One region of the Kitasatospora sp. NPDC049285 genome, then DNA from elsewhere that is predicted to be linked to it. Evidence: riboswitches for the same ligand, from Rfam matches in the RefSeq annotation. Region 1 holds a riboswitch; the other holds the start of a gene.
The links. A riboswitch is a leader RNA that binds a small molecule or an ion and turns the genes downstream of it on or off. The one in region 1 is predicted to bind glycine.
Positions count from the first base shown of each region.

Region 2: another riboswitch for glycine. It lies ahead of gcvT (glycine cleavage system aminomethyltransferase GcvT); the one in region 1 lies ahead of gcvP (aminomethyl-transferring glycine dehydrogenase).

Region 1 is NZ_JBFAQR010000016.1:9,750-17,427, forward strand. It holds gene AB0K51_RS13440 (ElyC/SanA/YdcF family protein) at 1-334, shown strand, start outside; gene AB0K51_RS13445 (DNA polymerase IV) at 370-1,740, shown strand; gene AB0K51_RS13450 (MFS transporter) at 1,883-3,358, opposite strand; gene AB0K51_RS13455 (PRC and DUF2382 domain-containing protein) at 3,520-4,626, opposite strand; glycine riboswitch at 4,816-4,920, shown strand; gene gcvP (aminomethyl-transferring glycine dehydrogenase) at 5,138-7,678, shown strand, end outside.
Region 2 is NZ_JBFAQR010000005.1:148,553-156,230, reverse strand. It holds gene AB0K51_RS05915 (L-serine ammonia-lyase) at 1-1,110, opposite strand, end outside; gene glyA (serine hydroxymethyltransferase) at 1,259-2,527, opposite strand; gene gcvH (glycine cleavage system protein GcvH) at 2,541-2,915, opposite strand; gene gcvT (glycine cleavage system aminomethyltransferase GcvT) at 3,017-4,153, opposite strand; glycine riboswitch at 4,287-4,387, opposite strand; gene AB0K51_RS05895 (enhanced serine sensitivity protein SseB) at 4,526-5,293, shown strand; gene AB0K51_RS05890 (enhanced serine sensitivity protein SseB C-terminal domain-containing protein) at 5,413-6,261, shown strand; gene AB0K51_RS05885 (ABC transporter permease) at 6,799-7,678, shown strand, end outside.

The DNA of each region.
Region 1 (7,678 bases):
GCCCGGGGTGCGGGTGGTCGGCGACTACGCGGGCTTCGACACCTGGGACTCCTGCGCCCGGGCGCGCCGGATCTTCGGGGTGGAGAAGGCGGTGCTGGTCAGTCAGACCTTCCACGTGCGGCGGGCGTTGGCGCTGTGCCGGGCGGCCGGGATCGACGCGTACGCGGTGGGCGTGGAGGAGTGGCACGACGCCACCTGGTGGTACGGCGGGCTGCGGGAGGTGCCGGGTGCGGGGAAGGCGCTGCTGAACGCGCTGTTCCAGCCGGATCCGTACTTCCTGGGCCCGCGGGAGGACGGCGTGGCCAGGGCGTTGAGCGATTCCGACCGCGGCTGACGGCGATTGTCGGTGGCACGCGGGATGATCGGCGCGTGCGCAGCGTGCCGAGCGTGATCCACCTCGACATGGACGCCTTCTTCGCGGCGGTGGAGCAGGCGTCCAAGCCGAGCCTGCGCGGGAAGCCGGTGATCGTCGGCGGGCTGGGCGGGCGCGGGGTGGTGTCGACGGCCTCGTACGAGGCGCGGAAGTTCGGCGTCCACTCGGCGATGCCGATGGCGCAGGCCCGCCGGCTCTGCCCGAACGCGGCGTTCCTGACCGGCCGGTTCGAGGCGTACCGCGCCAACAGCGAGATCGTGATGGGCCTGCTGCGCGAGCGCTCGCCGCTGGTGGAGCCGCTCAGCCTGGACGAGGCGTTCGTCGATCTGGAGGCGGGGCCGTACGGTCCGGCGCTCGCCGACGCGACGCCCGAGGAGGGCGCGCAGCTGGTGCTGGCGCTGGCCGAGGACCTGCGGGCGGACATCGTGGAGCGTACGGGGCTGACCGCGTCGGTCGGTGCGGCGGCGTCCAAGCTGATGGCCAAGATCGCCTCGGAGCAGGCCAAGCCGGACGGGCTGGTGCTGATCGAGCCGGGCTCGGAGCGCTCGGTGCTGGCGCCGATGCCGGTGCGGGCGCTGCCGGGGATCGGTCCGGCCACCGAGCAGGCGCTGCGCCGGGCCGGGCTGACCGCGGTCGCGGACCTGGCGGAGGCCGGGTACGAGGAGCTGGTGGCGCTGCTCGGCAAGGCGCACGGCGCGGGGGTCTTCCAGATGGCGCTCGGCTGGGACGAGCGGCCGGTGGTGCCGGACCGGGACGCCAAGTCGGTGTCGGTGGAGGACACCTTCGAGGTCGACCTCGCCGACCGGGACCGCATCCTGCGCGAGATCGAGCAGTTGGCCGGCCGCTGCGTGCGCCGGCTGCGGGCGACCGGCCGCTCCGGGCGGACGGTGGTGCTGAAGGTCCGCCGCTTCGACTTCTCCACGCTGACCCGCTCGGAGACGCTGCGCGGCCCCACCGACGACGAGGAGGTGATCGCCTCGACCGCCCGCCGCCTGGCGATGCAGGTCGACGTCACCGGCGGGGTGCGGCTGCTGGGTGTCGGCGTCGCCCAGCTCGCCGACTACACGCAGGAGGACCTGTTCGCCCAGCTGGAGCGGGAGGAACGGGAGGCGGCGGCGGAGGAGCAGCCCGAGCCGGAGCCGGTGCAGCCCGAGCAGCCGCCGGCGGTGCGCCGCTGGTGGCCCGGGCAGGACGTGACGCACCGTCAGTTCGGTCCTGGGTGGGTGCAGGGCAGCGGCGTCGGCCGGGTCACCGTCCGGTTCGAGACGCCGTACTCGGCGCCCGGCCGGGTGCGCACCTTCGCGGTCGACGACGAGGAGCTGGAGCCGTCCGGGGCGCTGCCGCTGCGTGAGTCCGCGGGGGAGTGAGACGGCGACGGCCCCGCACCCGGGAGGGGTGCGGGGCCGTCGGCCGGTCCTGGGCCGCGCCGCCGATGCCCGTGGCGGCGGGCCCGGGAGCCGCTCGCGTGTGTCCAGTACGCGAGGGGGACGCCGTCAGGGCCTGTCGGGGCTAGGCGTCGGTCTTGGCGAGCGCCAGGTCGGCCGGGCGCTCGGCGGGGGTGGTGGCGGCGGAGCGGATCCGGCGGATCGCGAACGGCACGGCGCCGGCGACCAGGCACATCGCGGCGGCCACCCAGAAGGCGTGCTGGTAGGCGTTCTCGGTGGGCAGCTGCACCGGGATCGGCAGCTTCAGGGTGTCCCCGGTGAGGATCGCGGCCATCACCGCGGTGCCGACGGCGCCGCCGACGGTGCGCAGCACCGCGTTCATGCCGTTGGCGATGCCGGACTGCTCGGCCGGGACGGCGCCGTTGATGTACGCGGGCATCGCCGCGTAGGCCAGGCCCACGCCGAGGCCGAAGACCGCGGAGGAGAGGTAGATGTCGAACTCGGCGCCGTGGCGGACGGCCAGGTAGGCCATCGAGACCGCGCCCAGCAGGCCGCCGAGGACCAGCGGCAGGCGCGGGCCGCGGCGGGCGATCAGCATCGCACCGAGCGGGGCGGCCACCATCGAGCCGATCGCGGACGGCAGCAGCATGATGCCGGCGTGCAGCACGGTGGCGGTGAAGCCGTAGTGGGCGAACTTCTCCGGGGTCTGGGCGAAGTTGCTGATCACCATGAACGAGCCGTACATGCCGAAGCCGATCAGCAGGCCGGAGATGTTGGTGAAGGCGACCGCGGGGCGGGACATCATCTTCAGGTCGACCAGCGGGTGGCTGACCTTGGACTCGACCAGCAGCCAGAGCAGCGCGACCACGGCGGCGACGGCGAACAGACCGAGGGTGCGGTTGGAGGTCCAGCCCCAGTGGTTGCCCTGGCTGACCGCGATCAGCAGTGCGGACAGCCAGCCGGCCAGGGTGAGCGCGCCGAGCGGGTCGGCGCCGCCCTCCTTGTCGATCACCGGGTCGCTGGGCACCCGGACGACGACCAGCACGACGGCGAGCAGGCCGAAGACCAGGCCCATCCAGAAGATCGACTTGTAGCTCCAGTGCTCCAGCAGCAGGCCGGTGGCGACCAGGCCGAGGCCGGAGCCGACGCCCATCGAGGCGGAGATCGCGGCGACGCCGCCGGTGACCTTCTGCTTGGGCAGCTCGTCGCGGACGATGCTGATCGCCAGCGGCAGCACGCCGCCGCCCGCGCCCTGCAGCACGCGGGCGACCACGAGCCAGGTGAACGAGTGGGTGGTGACGGCGAGGCCGGAGCCGAGCACCAGGCCGGCCAGCGAGACCAGCAGCATCGGCTTGCGGCCGCGCAGGTCGCCGAAGCGGCCGAGCAGCGGGGTCAGGACCGCGGCGGACAGCAGGTTGGCGGTCATCAGCCAGGTGATGCTCGAGCCCGAGACGCCGAGCTCGCGGGCCAGGCCCGGCAGGATCGGGACGACCGCGGTCTGCACCACACTGAACGCCAGCATGGCCAGGATCAGGGCGGGCAGGACCCGGGCGCTGGTGGGCTTGTCGGCCGCGGCGGTGGGCTGTGGTGCCTCACTCACGGGGATCCTCCGGGAAGTTTTCTTCAGGATGGCGATAGTGCATGAACTGAAGTAACCATCCCGGAGATGCTTCACTGTGTCAAATATCGAATAGTGAAGCTTTGGCAAAGCGCCCGGCCCCGGCCCGCCGAAGCGGACCGGGGCCGGACCTTGACCCGCCGTCAGACCGAGCGCAGCGGCTCCGGACGGGCGTGCTCCAGACCGCCGCCGTTCAGCCCGGACAGCGGCACCGCGTTCACGCCGCCCCCGGCGGCCGCCGGCTGCTGCGGCTTCGCGTGCCACGGCTGCTGCTGCGTCCGGTGCGGGGCCGCGCCGTCCGCGCCGACCGCCGCGTCGTGCACCTCCACCTGCTCGCGGCGCAGCTCGTCGCGGACCACCTCCTCCTCGGTGTACCGCTCCACCACCAGCCGCACCCGCTCGATCGGCGCCAGGTACTTGCGCACCACCGGACGCTCCTCGCGCAGCGTGACCTCCTCGACCGCCTCGGCGATCTCCTGCTCGGTCAGCCCCGCCCGCTCCGCGTCCGACACCGGGATCCGCTCCACCCGCACCCGCTCGCGCACCACCGGCACCCGGCGCTCGACCGGCTCAGTGGTCACGTACTTGCGCAGCCGGGTGGTGCCCACCGCGTGCCACTCGGTGGTGATGTCCAGCCGCTCCTCCCGGCAGGTGATCTCCACCGGCGCGGTCGGCTCCACCGACGCGGCCCGCTCCGCACCCGGCCGCTGCTCGGAGGCGTGCCGCGGGCTGCTCTTCGCGGAGGCGTACGACGCCGAAGCCGGCGGGGCCGCGTTCACGGGGCTCGTGCCGTTCGTGCCGTTCGTGCCGTTCGTCGGAGACGGCGTGGGCGGGACGCTCGGGGCGAGCGCGCCGAAGTCCCGGTCGCCGCCGGCCGTCGGGCGCGGACGCTCCTTCGCGGCCGGCGCCGAGCCGGACTCCCCGGCGAGCGTGCCGGCGACGGTGTCCAGGCCGTAGTAGCGGTACAGCTGGAGCTCCTGGGCGGGGGAGAGGTGCTGGCCCACCCCGAAGTCCGGCGACTCCTTGATCAGCGACTTGTCGTACGGGACGCGCAGCTCGTCCCCCGCGAACTCGCTGGTGGTCAGCGGGACGAAGGCGTCCCGGCCGAAGATCCCGGTACGGACCGCCGCCCACTCCGGTTCGCCGGTGGCGTCGTCCAGGTACACCTCGTCGACAGTGCCGATCTTGTCACCGTTCCGGTCGACCGCCTTGTGTCCGATCAGGTCGCGCGGATCGATATCGGTCTGCACGCTGTCCTCCAGTCCTGCTGCTCCTTGAGGGTCCGTCAGAGGGGCGGGAGGAGGAGCTGGCCGGCCCGCCACTTCACACCAAACGGCACGTAACGGACGGTGGCATTCCGGACGCCGCCGTCCGGGGCAGATCACAGGGCCGCACCGGTGATCGGCCGGGCCCGCGCTGGTAACCTGGGCGGCGACCGCCGAGCACGCTCGGGAGAGTCCCCGGCCCCGTACGAGGGGCTGCGGGGACGCCGAAGGAGCAACCCCTCCCCGGAATCTCTCAGGCATCCGTACCGGGCGAGATCAGGTCACTCTGGAAAGCAGGGCAGGACCGTCGGCACCGATGCCGTCGGCACCCACCCTCACCGACGGTGCAAGCACGCCGCGCCCCACGGGCGGCCGTGCGAAGCTCTCAGGTACCGATGACAGAGGGGGAGGCTGACGGGTTCGTACATCCCGGGCGCCCCACGGCGCGACCGGCGTGCGTACCCCCGCCGGTCCGCGACCAGGAGGCCCGACCCCCATGAACGCCCAGCCGACGCTCCGTGAGCTTGAGCAGGCCAGCCCCTTCGAGCAGCGCCACATCGGTCCCGACGCCGACGCCCAGGAAAAGATGCTGGCCCACGTCGGGTTCGCCTCCCTGGACGAGCTGTCGGACGCCGCCGTCCCCGCCGCCATCCGCAGCCTCACCGCGCTCGGCCTGCCGGAGGGCCGCAGCGAGGCCCAGGTGCTCGCCGAACTGCGCGAGCTGGCCGGCCGCAACCAGGTCCTCACCTCGATGATCGGCCTCGGCTACTACGGCACCTTCACCCCGCCGGTCATCCTGCGCAACGTGCTGGAGAACCCGGCCTGGTACACCGCCTACACGCCGTACCAGCCGGAGATCTCGCAGGGCCGCCTGGAGGCGCTGCTCAACTTCCAGACCATGGTCGCCGACCTCACCGGCCTGGCCACCTCCGGCTCCTCGCTGCTCGACGAGGGCACCGCCGCCGCCGAGGCGATGGCCCTCGCCCGGCGCGTCACCAAGGTCAAGGGCGGTGTCTTCCTGGTCGACGCCGACACCCTGCCGCAGACCGTCGCCGTCATCGAGACCCGCGCCGAGCCGACCGGCGTCGAGGTCGTCGTCGCCGACCTGTCCGAGGGCATCCCCGCCGAGATCGCCGAGCGCGGCGTCTTCGGCGTGCTGCTGCAGTACCCGGGCGCCTCCGGCGCGGTGCGCGCGATCAAGCCGGTCATCGACCAGGCCCACGGCCTCGGCGCGATCGTCGCCGTCGCCGCCGACCTGCTCGCCCTCACCCTGCTGCGCTCGCCCGGCGAGCTCGGTGCCGACATCGCCTGCGGCACCTCGCAGCGCTTCGGCGTCCCGATGGGCTTCGGCGGCCCGCACGCCGGCTACCTCGCGGTGCGCGCCGAGTACGCCCGCAACCTGCCCGGCCGCCTGGTCGGCGTCTCCGTCGACGCCGACGGCCACCGCGCCTACCGGCTGGCCCTGCAGACCCGCGAGCAGCACATCCGCCGCGAGAAGGCCACCTCCAACATCTGCACCGCCCAGGTGCTGCTCGCGGTGATGGCCTCCATGTACGCCGTCTACCACGGCCCCGACGGCCTCGCCGCGATCGCCCGCCGCACCCACCGCTACGCCGCCGCCCTCGCGGCCGGCCTGCGCGCGGGCGGCGTGCAGCTCGCCCACGACGCGTTCTTCGACACCGTCACGGCCGTCGTGCCGGGCCGGGCGGACGCCGTGGCCGCCGCCGCGCTGGCGCAGGGCGTCAACGTGCACCGGGTCGACGCGGACCGGGTGTCGGTCTCCTGCGACGAGACCACCACCCGCGAGCACCTGGCCGCCGTGTTCGGCGCGTTCGGCATCGAGGCCGCCGTGGCCGAGGACGCCGAGGCGCTGCCCGCCGCGCTGCTGCGCGAGGACGAGTACCTCACCCACCCGGTCTTCCACAGCCACCGCTCGGAGACCGCCATGCTGCGCTACCTGCGCCGGCTCTCCGACCGCGACTACGCGCTCGACCGCGGCATGATCCCGCTTGGCTCCTGCACCATGAAGCTCAACGCGACCACCGAGATGGAGCCGGTCACCTGGCCCGAGTTCGGCCAGCTGCACCCGTTCGCCCCGGTCGAGCAGGCCGCCGGCTACCTGACCCTGATCCGCGAGCTGGAGCAGCAGCTGGTCGAGGTCACCGGCTACGACGCCGTCTCGATCCAGCCGAACGCCGGCTCGCAGGGCGAGCTCGCCGGTCTGCTCGCGGTGCGCGCCTACCACCGGGCCAACGGCGACCTCCAGCGCGACGTGTGCCTGATCCCGTCCTCCGCGCACGGCACCAACGCGGCCTCCGCGGCGATGGCCGGCATGCGGGTCGTGGTCGTCAAGACGCTCGCCGACGGCGACGTGGACGTCGAGGACCTCAAGGCCAAGATCGCGCTGCACCGCGACCAGCTGTCCGTGCTGATGGTCACCTACCCGTCCACCCACGGCGTGTTCGAGACCCAGATCACCGACATCTGCGCGCTCGTCCACGAGGCCGGCGGCCAGGTGTACGTCGACGGCGCCAACCTGAACGCGCTGGTCGGCCTCGCCAAGCCGGGCAAGTTCGGCGCGGACGTCTCGCACCTGAACCTGCACAAGACCTTCTGCATCCCGCACGGCGGCGGCGGCCCCGGCGTCGGCCCGGTCGCGGTGCGCTCGCACCTCGCGCCGTACCTGCCCAACCACCCGCTGCAGGCCGAGGCCGGCCCCGCGACCGGTGTCGGCCCGATCTCGGCCGCGCCGTGGGGCTCCGCGGCGATCCTGCCGATCTCCTGGGCGTACGTCCGGCTGATGGGCGGCGAGGGCCTCAAGCGCGCCACCCAGGTGGCCGTGCTGAACGCCAACTACATCGCCAAGCGGCTCGCCCCGCACTACCCCGTGCTGTACACCGGCCCCGGCGGGCTGGTCGCGCACGAGTGCATCATCGACCTGCGCCCGCTCAGCAAGGAGACCGGCGTCAGCGTCGACGACATCGCCAAGCGCCTGATCGACTACGGCTTCCACGCGCCGACCATGTCGTTCCCGGTG
Region 2 (7,678 bases), on a different contig from region 1:
GGCGGCGTTCTCGACCTGCTCGGGGGAGCCGCCGAGGACCTCGGCGAGGCCGCCCGCGGCCATCGAGCAGGCGGAGCCGACCTCGCCCTGGCAGCCGACCTCGGCGCCGGAGATGGAGGCGTTCTCTTTGAAGAGCATGCCGATCGCGCCGGCGGCGAGCAGGAAGCGGACGATGCCCTCGTCGTCGGCGCCGGGGATGAAGTTGATGAAGTAGTGCAGGACGGCGGGGATGATCCCGGCGGCGCCGTTGGTGGGGGCGGTGACCACGCGGCGGCCGGAGGCGTTCTCCTCGTTGACGGCCATCGCGTAGAGGGTGACCCACTCCATGGCGTTGGCCGGGCCGATGCCCTCGGCGCGCAGGGCGCGGGCTCCGGCGGCGGCGCGGCGGCGGACCTTGAGGCCGCCGGGGAGGATGCCCTCGCGGGACATGCCCGCGGCGACGCACTCCTTCATGACGGCCCAGATCTCCAGCAGGCCGGCCCGGATCTCCGCCTCGCTGCGCCAGGCCTTCTCGTTCTCCAGCATCAGGCCGGAGATGGACAGCCCGGTCTCCCGGGTGAGGCGCAGCAGCTCCTCGCCGGTGCGGAACGGGTAGCGCAGCACGGTGTCGTCGGGCTTGACCCGGGCCTCGCCGATGGCGTCCTCGTCGACCACGAAGCCGCCGCCGACCGAGTAGTAGGTCTTCTCCAGCAGCACCTCGCCGGAGGCGTCGTAGGCCCACAGCGTCATGCCGTTGGCGTGGTACGGCAGGGCCTTGCGGCGGTGCAGGACCAGGTCGGAGTCCGGGTCGAAGGGGAGCTCGCGGCGGCCGAGCAGGTTGATCCGCTTGGTGGCGCGGATCCGCTCGACGTCGAGGTCGGCCTGGTCGACGTCGACCGTGCGCGGGGAGTGGTTCTCCAGGCCGAGCAGGACCGCCTTGGGGGTGCCGTGGCCGTGTCCGGTGGCGCCGAGCGAGCCGTACAGCTCGGCGCGCAGCGAGGCGACGTCGTCGAGCAGGCCCTCCGTGTTGAGGCGACGGGCGAACATCCGGGCGGCCCGCATCGGGCCGACGGTGTGCGAGGAGGACGGTCCGATGCCTACGGAGAAGAGGTCGAAGACGCTGATGGCCACGGGGTGACGTCCTTGTCTGGTCTCGTGGAGTGGTCCGTCTCGTGGACGGAGGGCGGGGCACGGAACGGGGCACCGCGCGCACTGTCCAGTGTGCGCGGTGCCCCGGTTTGTCCGGTGGCCGCCGGGTTGGGGCGGCCGGTCGGACGGGTTACAGCTCGGGGTAGAGCGGGTGCTTGGCGGCCAGGGCGGTGACCCGGGCCTTCAGCGCCTCGGCCTTGGCCTCGTCGAAGCCCGGCAGCAGCGCCTCGGCGATGACGTCCGCGACCTCGCGGAAGTCCTCGGCGTCGAAGCCGCGGGTGGCCAGCGCCGGGGTGCCGATCCGCAGGCCGGAGGTGACCATCGGCGGGCGCGGGTCGTTCGGGACGGCGTTGCGGTTGACCGTGATGCCGACCTCGTGCAGGCGGTCCTCGGCGTCCTGGCCGTTGAGCTCGCTGTTGCGCAGGTCGACCAGGACCAGGTGCACGTCGGTGCCGCCGGAGAGGACGGAGACGCCGGAGGCGGCCACGTCGTCCTGGAGCAGGCGCTCGGCGAGGATCTTCGCGCCCTCCAGGGTACGGCGCTGGCGCTCCTTGAACTCCTCCGTGGCGGCGACCTTGAAGGCCACCGCCTTGGCGGCGATCACGTGCTCCAGCGGGCCGCCCTGCTGGCCGGGGAAGACCGCGGAGTTGATCTTCTTGGCGTGCTCGGCCTTGGAGAGGATGACGCCGCCGCGCGGGCCGCCCAGGGTCTTGTGCGTGGTGGTGGTGACCACGTCCGCGTACGGCACCGGGGAGGGGTGCAGGCCCGCGGCGACCAGGCCGGCGAAGTGCGCCATGTCGACCATCAGCAGGGCGCCGACCTCGTCCGCCACGCGGCGGAAGGCGGCGAAGTCCAGCTGGCGGGGGTAGGCGGACCAGCCGGCGATGATCAGCTTCGGCTGGTGCTCCTTGGCGAGGCGCTCGACCTCGGCCATGTCGACCTGGCCGGTCTTCTCGTCCACGTGGTACGCGACCACGTTGTAGAGCTTGCCGGAGAAGTTGATCTTCATGCCGTGGGTCAGGTGACCGCCGTGGGCCAGGTTCAGGCCCAGGATGGTGTCACCCGGCTGGATCAGCGCGAACATCGCCGCGGCGTTCGCCTGCGCGCCGGAGTGCGGCTGCACGTTGGCGTGCTCGGCGCCGAACAGCTCCTTGATCCGGTCGATGGCGATCTGCTCGACCACGTCGACGTACTCGCAGCCGCCGTAGTAGCGGCGGCCCGGGTAGCCCTCGGCGTACTTGTTGGTGAGCACCGAGCCCTGGGCCTCCATGACCGCCACGGGGGCGAAGTTCTCGGAGGCGATCATTTCCAGGGTGGTCTGCTGGCGGTGCAGCTCGGCGTCGACCGCGGCGGCGATCTCCGGGTCGAGCGCGTGCAGGGACTGGTTGAGAACCGTCATGGGGGACTCCCGGTCAGGCGCCGGTGAAGGCGGAGTAGCCGTCGGCGTCGAGCAGCTCGTCGGTGGCCTCGACTCGGACCTTGAACAGCCAACCGCCCTCGAAGGGCTCCGAGTTGACCAGGGCCGGCTCGTCGATGACCGCCTGGTTGACCTCGGTGACCTCGCCGGTGGCGGGGGAGAAGAGGTCGCTGACCGACTTGGTGGACTCGAGCTCGCCACAGGTCTCACCCGCGGTCACGGTGTCGCCCACCGCGGGGAGCTGGACGTACACGATGTCGCCGAGGGCGTCGGCCGCGTGCGCGGTGATGCCGACCGTCGACACCCCGTCCACGGCGGCGGTCAGCCACTCGTGCTCCTTGGTGTACTGCAGGTGCGTGGGGTTGCTCATGACGTCATTCTCCAGGATCGCGTGAGGGGAGGGCGCAGCCGTCCGCTGGGCGGACGGACGGGAAAAGGTCTGCTGGAAGGGTGTGCGGGGCTGACGGGACGTCAGCGGGCGCGCTTGTAGAACGGCAGCGCGACGACCTGGACCGGCTCGGCCTTGCCGCGGACGTCCACCGCGACGGTGCCGCCCGGCTCGGCGTGCGCGGCGTCCACGTACGCGATGGCGATCGGCTTGCCGAGGGTCGGCGACGGCGAGCCCGAGGTGATCCGGCCGATCGGGGCGCCCTCGGCGTCCACCACGGTGTACTCGGCGCGCGGCACCCGCTTGCCCTCGGAGACCAGGCCGACCAGCTTGCGCGGGGGGTTGGCCTCGGCCTGGGCGGCGGCCTCCTCCAGCGCCTTGCGGCCGACGAACGCGCCGCCGTTGGTGGTCTTGTCGAACCGCACCACCCGGCCGAGGCCCGCGTCGAACGGGGTCAGCTCGGTGGACAGCTCGTGCCCGTACAGCGGCATGCCGGCCTCCAGGCGCAGCGTGTCGCGGCAGGACAGGCCGCACGGGATCAGGCCCTTGTCGGCGCCGGCCTCGGTGAGGGCGGTCCACAGGTGCTCGGCGTCGGCGGGGGCGCAGAAGATCTCGAAGCCGTCCTCGCCGGTGTAGCCGGTGCGGGCCAGCCAGACGTCCTTGCCGGCCACGGTGGCGGGCAGCAGGGCGTAGTACTTCAGGCCGGGCAGGTCGGCGTCGGTGACCGAGGCGAGGATGCCGTTCGCCTCCGGGCCCTGGACGGCGAGCAGCGCGTAGGCGTCGCGGTCGTCGCGGACGGTCGCGTCGAAGCCCTCGGCGCGCTCGGTCAGCGCGTCCAGCACCACCTGGGCGTTGGAGGCGTTGGCGACCACCAGGTACTCGTTCTCGGCGGTCCGGTAGACGATCAGGTCGTCCAGGATGCCGCCGTCCTCGCGGCAGATCATGGTGTAGCGGGCGCGCAGCACGCCGAGCGCGGAGATGAAGCCGACCAGGGCGTGGTCGAGCAGCTCGCCGGCCTGCGGGCCGGACACGGTGATCTCGCCCATGTGCGAGAGGTCGAAGAGACCGGCCTTGGTGCGGACGGCGAGGTGCTCCTCGCGCTCGCTGCCGTAGCGCAGCGGCATGTCCCAGCCCGCGAAGTCGGTCATGGTGGCGCCGAGCGAGCGGTGCAGTGCGTCGAGCGCGGTCAGGCGGAGGGACACGACAGGACTCCCGGTCATCTGGAAACGGGCATGCTGGGGCGGATCTCCCCGTCTGTCGTCAAACCTGAGAGCTTCACCGCCTCCTGAACAGGATGGCGGCTTGCACCGTGGGTGGGCGCACGGCGCGGCCGTGTCCACTTTCCAGATGTGCCTCGCCCGCGCGGTAGGGGGGCCTGAGAGATTCCGGGGAGGACTTGCTCCTTCGGCGCCGGTCGCGACCAGGGGTCGTTCCGGCTCTCCCGCGCGGGTTCGAGCGGCCGGTATGAAGTTTGGGCGCCGCCATCATGGCATGCCGGAGCCCCCTCGCGGGAGTGGGGTTCGCCGCCACGCGCCGCGGACGGACCGTGCGCGCCGCTAACCTGATCGCAACCGCGGATGTGGAGGGGCGAGATGGGGTTCCCGCTGGGGCAGGTTCCGGAGGGCGGGGGCTGGCCGGCCAACGAACTGGAGCAGGTGTTGACGGCCGCGCTCGGCGACCCCGGGGCGACGCCCCGGGTGATCGAGGTGCTGGCCCGCAGCCAGGTGTGGATCCCGCTGCCGTCGGGCGCCGACCCGCAGGGCGGCTCGCTCGACCTGCCGACCCTCGAACTGGCCGGGGCGCCCTACGTCCCGGTGTACTCCTCGCAGGAGCAGTTCCTCCAGCACTGCCCGGGCTTCCCGTTCGCGATCGCCCCGATGTGGGAGTTCGCCCGCGGCCTGCCGCTGGGCATCGGCATCGCGGTCAACCCCGAGGCGCCGGTGGGCATCCCGGTCCCGCCGGAGGGCGTCGGCGAGCTGCGCCGCGGCCCGCGCGGCGAGCAGTGGGAGGCGCAGGGCGTCGTCGAGGGCGCCCGGGTCGCGCTCAAGGAGCCCGAGCCGCACCTGGAGCCGTTCGCCTTCCTGGCCGCCGCGACCACCGAACTCGCCCACGTGCCGGGCGTGCTGACCGCCCGCCGGGCCCTGGCCCGGGTGGAGGGCGAGCCCACCCTGCTGTACGTCGGGGTGCAGCTGGACCCGGTCGCCCCCGCCGACCCCGCCGAGGTCAACCTGGCGCTCGGCCGGGCGCTGGGAACCGCCCCGCCGAGCTGGGGCGTCCACCTGGTGCTGCTCGACCTGGTCGCCGACCCGGTGGTGGACTGGCTGCTCGGCCGCGTCCAGCCCTTCTACGTCCGACCCTGACCATCCATCATGGGGTCCGCACGGGGGACGGCGGCATGACGGCTGTCGGGCCCGCCCCATAGGGTTGCCCCGGCACACCGGAGCGCGGTTGGCGGCGGACGACGGAAGAGGGCGACGACGTGACGGGAGCAGCCGGCGATCCGGGCGAGATCGAGCGTGCCCTCGCAGCGGTCGCGCCTGACCGCTGGGAGGCGTACGAGGGCCTGCTGCGCGCCCTGGCCGGCGGTCAGGTCTGGATGCTGCTGTGGCACGGCAGCCCCGGCAGCCCGGACGCCCAGTACGGGAACATGGAGATCGGCGGGCACGGCTACGCGCCGTGCGTGACCTCGCCCGGGCAGCTCGCGGCCAGCGGCTGGAGCCGCGGCCACGAGGTGGTGTCCGGGCTGGAGATCGCCGGCGCGCTCTACCGCACCCGCTGGGGACTCTGGCTGGACCCGCACCGCCCCGGCGGCGGCGTCGGCGTGCCCTGGGCCGACCTGCGGCGGATCGCGGTCGGCCTGGACCGGCTGCCCGCCGGGCCGCTGCGGATCTCCGAACCGTCCGTGCAGGCGCCGCAGTTCTTCGCCGTGCTGGAGCAGCAGGCGGGCGAGGTGCGGCCGCTGCGCTCGCTGCGCCGGGCCTGGGTGCAGCCGGTGCTCGGCGAGCCCTACCTGGCGGTCGGCCTGGACCTGTACGACACCTCCGCGCCGGCCGTCGAGGCGGCCCGGGCGCTGGTGCAGCGGGCGGCCGCGCACGCCCCCGAGGGGCTGGCGGTGTCCACGGTGATGATGGCCGACGAGTTCGACCCGGTGGCGATGTGGCTGTGGGCCCACGCCCGCCCGTTCTTCGACCGGCAGTCCGGGCAAGCCGGACAAGCCGCCCCGGCCCCGCAGCCCTACCCGACCGGCTTTGGTTACGCAGCGCCACCACCGGCCGGTCCCGCCGGGGCCTGGCCGCAGGCTCCGTGGCCGGGCTATCCGGGCCGATGACAATACCCTGACACCCGCTCAGAAAACCCCCGACGCGACCTTTACCGAGGTCGGCGGGGGTTTTTTGCCAGCCCATGATCTACGCGCGAAACCCCCCGCACCACCTGGCGTTTTCCCGCCACTGGCGGGGGAACGTCAGCATGCCCCTTGACGGACATGTAACACCTGTGTGAAGAGCGTTATGCGGCCGCAACGAATGTGCATGCCGACAGATCACAGTTAGGCATCCTTCGGGATGGGGGTCTTCCGCCGGGCGCGTCCCATGACAGAGAGTGCTGCGCAATGCGGAGTGCAGGACGAACCCCACGAAGGTGAACGCACCGCCGCCACAGCATGAACCGCACGATGCGCACCTCCGTGCGGCGGCACCATGCACTTCCGCATTACGCAGTACACGGCTTCATCCCGTATGACCTGCTTGCTCACGCACTTCTGCACCGCCGCATCGGCGTCCGGCACCACCGCAACCGCTCTGCATTCCGCACCAAACGCGACTCCGTGGGCCGGCCACCGTCGGCGAGGGGAACGAACTGACTCATGACCACACCCACCGAGACCTCCGGTCCGGCCGCCGGCTCGCAGCCTGACGCCGCGTCAATTCCGGAGCCTGCCAAGAAGATCGAGGGCCGATCGCCCGGGCGCATCGCCTGGGACCGCCTGAAGCGCGACAAGGTCGCGCTCGGGGGCGGCGCCGTCGTGGTCCTGCTGATCCTGGCGGCCGTCTTCGCACCGGTGCTCAGCGCGCTGTTCGGCCACCCGGTCGACGAGCCGCACCCGGACCAGATCAACCCCGACCTCGGCCTGCCCAATGGCGCCTTCGGCGGCATCAGCGGGGACTTCCTGCTCGGTGTCGACCCCGTCTTCGGCCGGGACGTGTTCTCCCGCATCCTCTACGGGGCCCAGATCTCGCTGCTCGTCGCGCTCGGCGCGGCCGCGGTGGCGATCCTCTTCGGTGTGGTGCTCGGCATCATGGCCGGCTACTTCGGCGGCTGGGTCGACAACGTGATCAGCCGGATCATGGACGTGCTGCTGGCCTTCCCGCAGCTCCTGTTCAGCATCGCCCTGGTGTCGGTGATCCCCAACTCGGTGCTCGGCCTGGGTGACACGACCGTTCGCGTGCTGGTGCTGATGATGGTGATCGGCTTCTTCGGCTGGCCCTACATCGGACGCATCGTCAGAGGCCAGGCGATGTCGCTGCGCGAACGCGAGTTCGTGGACGCCGCGCGCAGCCTCGGCGCCGGCCGCGCCCACATCCTGTTCCGTGAACTCCTGCCCAACCTGGTGGCCCCGATCCTGGTCTACACGACCCTGATCATCCCCACCAACATCTTGAACGAGGCGGCGCTCAGCTTCCTCGGGGCCGGTGTCCGGCCGCCCACCCCGTCCTGGGGGCAGATGCTCTCGGACGCGGTCGGGA